Regions from separate parts of the Mesorhizobium sp. P3_A9 genome, predicted to be linked through region 2. Evidence: predicted binding sites of a transcription regulator. Region 2 holds the regulator's gene; the other holds the start of a gene.

Region 1 (2,195 bases), on a different contig from region 2:
GTCTTGGCTTCCTCGACGGTGATGACGCCGTCATTGCCGACCTTGTCCATCGCCTTGGCGATCATCTCGCCGACGGTTGCGTCGCCATTGGCGGCAATGGTGCCTACCTGGGCGATCTCGGCCGACGACTTGACCTTCTTGGCCTTCGCCTTGATTTCCGTGACGACGGCGGCAACCGCCTGGTCGATGCCGCGCTTCAAGTCCATCGGGTTCATGCCGGCGGCGACSAGCTTGGCGCCTTCGCGCAGGATCGARGCGGCCAGCACCGTGGCKGTSGTGGTGCCGTCACCGGCGAGGTCGTTGGTCTTCGARGCCACTTCGCGCACCATCTGSGCGCCCATGTTCTCGAACTTGTCGGCAAGCTCGATYTCCTTGGCGACGGTGACGCCGTCCTTGGTGATGCGCGGCGCSCCATAGGCCTTATCTATGATGACGTTGCGGCCCTTGGGGCCGAGCGTGACCTTCACCGCATTGGTGAGGATCTCGACGCCGCGCAGCATGCGGTCACGCGCGTCGGTGGCGAATTTGATTTCCTTGGCAGACATGATTTTTATCCAGTTCGGTTGATGAAGGCAGAGCCTCCATGATCAATCTCTGAGCCTCCTTGCGCGTCCCGAAGGACACGCGGGCGCTCTGATCAGGCAGCCTTCTTGGCGGCCACGGTCTTGGCTGCGACGGTCTTGGCGGCCACAGTCTTCTCGGTGGCTGCCTCGCTGTTGTCGATGACACCCATGATGTCGGCTTCCTTCATGATCAGAAGGTCCTCGCCGTCGATCTTGACCTCGGTGCCCGACCATTTGCCGAACAGGATCAGGTCGCCGGCCTTGACGTCGAGCGGCACAAGCGCGCCATTTTCGTCGCGTGCGCCAGGGCCAACGGCGATGACTTCGCCTTGCTGCGGCTTTTCCTTGGCATTGTCGGGAATGATGATGCCGCCCTTGGATTTGATATCGCCTTCGGCGCGCCGGATGACGACGCGGTCGTGGAGTGGCCGAAATTTCATGAAAACTTCTTTCTGGGGCCAGCATAGGCGGCCGCTTCCCCCATATAGGCGCTTTGGCACTCGATAGATAGGAGTGCCAAAAATTATTCGCGGGCTCGATGAAATATTGAAAAGTATTATTTCGGCCGGCGATTCCGTGATATCGCGAATGGCATAAATAATTCAAAAAATTGAATTTTGCCGGTCGAGTGCCTATTTATCGGACAAGTTCACTTTCACGATTTCAAACGCAAGGGAGATTTGTTCGATGGCCGATGGCAATCAGACGATCATGGAAAAAGCTGAAGCCCGCTTTGTCGACAAGCAGAAGAAGACGGCCGAGCGCAACAAGGCAACCGCCGAGTACATGTCGGAGGCAAAGGCCAGGGAGATCAAGACGGCGAAGCTCAGGATTTTGCGGCTGGCCAAGGAAGAGGCCGACCGGGTCGCCGAAGCCCTGAACCCGACGCCGAAGAAGAAGCGCGCGACCAAGAAGGCCGCCACAACGGAGGTCAAGACATGAGCCTCACCTTCCCCAACCGCAGCCGCAGCTATGACGAAGCCGGCAAGCGCATCCGTTTCGTCGGCCATGACGGCATGTTCCAGATTTCCTTCTCGGTCGCTGCCGACGCGATGACCAGGATGCAGCCGGCAACCGCAGCCAACGAGGCAGGCTACCTCGCCACATTCGACACGCAGAGCGGCGCCATCCGCGACGTGGCGTCGAAGGCTTACGACCGCACCCGCAAGAGCATGTATGTGCTGACGGCCGCCGACTTCGGCTGATTAGCCGAGCTCCATGCCCTCGATCATCGTGCGTATCTTCGCGGCCTTTTCGAAATGATCGAGGCGGTGGGTTCTGATCCACCATTCCGCTGCTTCCATCAGCAGCTCGGGGTCGTCATTCCTGTTGGCAAAAAACGCGTAGAACGACACGCCGACGGCAGGCCCTTTCTCGGAGATCTTGCGGTCGCAGACCTCCAGTATCTTTTGCCTCAGGCTCGCTCTCACGGGAATCCTCTGGTTTTGGTTCGGCGGGGTCTTGGCCCAGCCTTTGAGCCGGCAGCCGGAACGTTCAATCCTTGCGCTCCGCCCTCTCCCGGCGCCTGACGTCGCGCACATTCATCTGCACGACCATGTCCTCGGCCTCGCGCGGGCCCATCCCGACCATCACTTTTTGCCTGACCACGGCTGGCTGGCCGGTGAAGACGTC
Region 2 (3,772 bases):
TCGGTGCCGGCCGAGGAATCCTCGAGATAGTCGAGGTCGATGACCGGCTGGCCGTCATGGATGCCGCAGGAAATCGCCGCGACGTGGTCCTTCAGCACCTTGGCAACGCTCGCCATCTGGCGTGCTTCCATCCAGCGCAGGCAGTCATACAGCGCCACCCAGCCGCCGGTGATCGAGGCGGTGCGGGTGCCGCCATCGGCCTGGATGACGTCGCAATCGACGGTGATCTGCTGTTCGCCCAGCGCCTGCAGATCGACCACGGCGCGCAGCGAGCGGCCGATGAGGCGCTGGATTTCCAGCGTGCGGCCGCCCTGCTTGCCGGCGGAGGCCTCGCGGCGCATGCGCTCGCCGGTAGAGCGCGGCAGCATGCCATATTCGGCGGTGACCCAGCCCTTGCCGGAATTGCGCATCCAGCCCGGGACCTTTTCCTCGAGGCTGGCGGTGCACAGGACATGGGTATCGCCGAACTTCACCAGGCACGAGCCTTCGGCATGCTTGGAGACGCCGCGCTCGAAGGAGATGGCGCGCATTTCGTCGAATTGGCGTTTGGAGGGGCGCATTCAGGCTTCTTTCTTGTCACTTTTTGGAATCTTGGCCGGCTTGTAGCCGCATGGGGCGCATGGCGCAAAGGAAAATGGCCTGACGACCCCGCCCCGATGATCTGACACAGACACCGGGTGATCTGACACAGACACCGGGTTGCGCGGCCCCGGCGTAGGTCTATATCTTGAGACCGGAGGTTTTTGGCCACATGACCAAAGCAGTCGCCGAACCCAGTCTGCTGTCGCCCGCTCTGCAATCGCTGGATATGCGCTCGCGCGACATCTTCCGGCGCATCGTCGATTCCTATCTCAGGGATGGCGAACCCGTGGGCTCGCGCAGCCTGTCGCGCATCCTGCCCTCCTCGCTRTCGCCGGCCACCATCCGCAACGTGATGAGCGACCTCGAGCATCTCGGGCTGATCTACGCGCCGCATATTTCGGCCGGACGGCTGCCGACGCAGGCCGGCCTGCGTTTCTTCGTCGACGCCTTCATGGAACTTGGCGACCTCTCCGACGAGGAGCGCCGCACCATTGAGGCGCAGGTGCGGGCCTCCGGCTCGGGCGCGACGCTGGAACACATGCTGACCGAGGCCAGCCAGATGCTGTCGGGCATGTCGCGCGGCGCCGGCCTGGTGCTGGCCGCCAAGAACGAGGTGGCGCTGAAGCATATCGAATTCATCCAGCTGGAGCCGACCAAGGCGCTTGCCGTGCTGGTGTCGCAGAATGGCGATGTCGAAAACCGCGTCGTCGAACTGCCCGCCGGCATCACCGTCTCGCAACTGCACGAGGCCTCGAATTTCCTCAACGCGCACATTCGCGGCCGTACGCTGGCCGAGGCGCGGGTCGAGATCGCCCGTATCAAGGAAGAGACCAGGGCCGCCCTCGACACGCTGTCGCAGGACCTTGTCGAGAAGGGGCTGGCTGTGTGGGCAGGCGCCGATAGCGGCCTGCCGGCGCGGCTCATCGTGCGCGGCCGCGCCAATCTGCTCGAAAACGTCACCGCCCAGGCCGATATCGAACTGCTGCGGCACCTGTTCGAGGACATGGAGACGCAGGACGGGCTGATCCAGTTGCTTGACCTTGCCGAGGAGGGATCGGGCGTGCGCATCTTCATCGGCTCGGAAAACAAGCTGTTCTCGCTGTCGGGTTCGTCGCTGGTGGTCGCGCCCTATCGCGACAAGGATGCCCGCGTCGTCGGCGCGCTCGGCGTCATCGGCCCGACCCGGCTCAACTATGCCCGCATCGTACCGATGGTCGATTATACGGCGCAGCTGATTTCCCGCATGCTCCGTTGAGCTGAGAACCGAGGAGAAAAAGAATGGCGCTCGAAGAATTCAAGGCCCGGATCAGCCTGCTGCTCGAGGAGATGGTCAACCAGCCGGAGGACCAGCACGAGATCCAGGAACAGCTGCGCGAAAAGCTGCAGGAAATGCGCGCCATGGGCCTGCCGCTGCCGGCCGATCTCGTCGCGCTGGAAAAACGCCTCGACGACGATTTTTTAGCTGCCGGGACATAGACCGGAAACCGGACTTTCGCTTCCAGCGCATCGTGTGAGGCGGAACCCGGGGACAAACCGGCCGTTGGTTTCCTTCGCGACCCGATGGAGGACAAAATGATCCGATTGGCCGGACTGGTGCTTCCCGCCCTCTTTCTCACAGCCACGGCATTCGCCCAGCAGGTGGACCATCCGGTGCTGAAGGGCGCGGCCGCCTTCGGCGACTGGCGCGCCGACAGACCGGGCGTGCGCCGCCTGATCAAGCCGGAAGACCTGCCCAAGCCCTATGTCACCAAGTCCGCCTCGAACGGCGCCGGCCTTGCCGACATGCCGGCAGGCGCGAAACCGCAATTGCCGCCGGGTTTCTCGGCCGAGCTGATCGCGTCCGGCATCGACAATCCGCGTGTCGTGCGCGTCGCACCCAATGGCGACCTGTTCGTCGCCGACAGCGAGGCCAACCAGGTCCGCGTCTACCGCCTGGCCAAGGACAGCGCCAAGCCCGCCGAAGACGGCATCTTTGCCGGCAATCTCAACCAGCCCTATGGCATTGCCTTCTATCCGCCAGGCGATGACCCGCAATGGGTCTATGTCGCCAACAGCGACAGCATCGTGCGCTTTGCCTACCGCAAGGGCGACCTGAAGGCGTCAGGCGAACCGGAAACCATCGTCGACAACATTCCCTCGAACCATCACTGGACGCGCGACATCGTTTTTTCGCCTGACGGCAAGACGCTCTATCTGTCGGTCGGCTCGGGTTCGAACGTCGCCGAGGATATGGGCAAGGCGCCGGATGGCGGCCTGGACGCGTGGGTCAAGGCGAAGCCGCTGGGCGCCACCTGGGGCTCCGAAGAAGGCCGCGCCGACGTGCAGGCCTTCGACCCGGACGGCAAGAATGGCCGCATCGTCGCCACCGGCCTGCGCAATTGTTCGGGCATGACCGTCCAGCCGGCGACCGGCGCGCTGTGGTGCGTCGTCAACGAGCGCGATGCGCTCGGCGACAATGTGCCCACCGAATACGCCACCTCGGTCAGGGACGGCGCCTTTTACGGCTGGCCCTGGTACTATATCGGCAACCACGAGGACCCGCGCTACAAGGGCGCGCGTCCCGATCTTGCCGGCAAGGCAACCATTCCCGACGTGCTGATGCAGGCGCATTCGGCGCCGCTCAACATCGCCTTCTACGACCGCAAGGACTTGCCCGCCGACAGCGGCTTTCCCAAGGAATACAGGGGTGACGCCTTTGTCGCCCTGCACGGTTCGTGGAATCGCGGCAACAGGACCGGCTACAAGGTCGTCCGCTTGCTGTTCAGGGATGGCAAGCCGACCGGCGAATACGAGGATTTCATGACCGGCTTCGTCGTCTCCAATGGCGAGGTGTGGGGCCGGCCGGTGGGCGTGGCGGTGGCGGCCGATGGCGCGCTGATCATGACCGAGGACGGCAACGGCACGATCTGGCGCGTGACCTATGGCGGGCGGTCCTGAGGAGGTTGCTTGGGCAGCGCAGGCCCCCTCACCCGGATTGCCGAAACCGAATTGCGAAGGGCAATTCGGGGCAATCCGACCTCTCCCCGGCGGGGAGAGGAGCCGTTCAGCGCCGGCGCCTTCCTCTTCTCCCCTCGCGGAGAAGGTGGATCGGCGCGCAGCGCCGAGACGGATGAGGGGGCCTTCTCCAAGTGTCCCAGATAGCTGGTGCAATGGATTCCGCCCCCTAGGGAATTCAACCGGTAGCCCGTCC

Evidence for each region. The regulator HrcA, encoded in region 2, represses chaperone genes, less so after heat shock. The targets are predictions, from matches to a motif close to GTTAGCACTCNCNNNNNGNGAGTGCTAAC.
Region 1: a site for HrcA is predicted at 1,056-1,084, ahead of AC1DX0_RS16545 (co-chaperone GroES). Genes of this name have one in related genera too.

Annotation. Positions count from the first base shown of each region.
Region 1 is NZ_JBFUGJ010000106.1:13,456-15,650, reverse strand. It holds gene groL (chaperonin GroEL) at 1-545, opposite strand, end outside; gene AC1DX0_RS16545 (co-chaperone GroES) at 638-1,003, opposite strand; gene AC1DX0_RS16540 (hypothetical protein) at 1,251-1,505, shown strand; gene AC1DX0_RS16535 (DUF1488 family protein) at 1,502-1,768, shown strand; gene AC1DX0_RS16530 (DUF6500 family protein) at 1,769-1,993, opposite strand; gene AC1DX0_RS16525 (hypothetical protein) at 2,058-2,195, opposite strand, start outside.
Region 2 is NZ_JBFUGJ010000393.1:1,033-4,804, reverse strand. It holds gene rph (ribonuclease PH) at 1-560, opposite strand, end outside; gene hrcA (heat-inducible transcriptional repressor HrcA) at 752-1,837, shown strand; gene AC1DX0_RS30790 (hypothetical protein) at 1,861-2,058, shown strand; gene AC1DX0_RS30785 (PQQ-dependent sugar dehydrogenase) at 2,155-3,519, shown strand.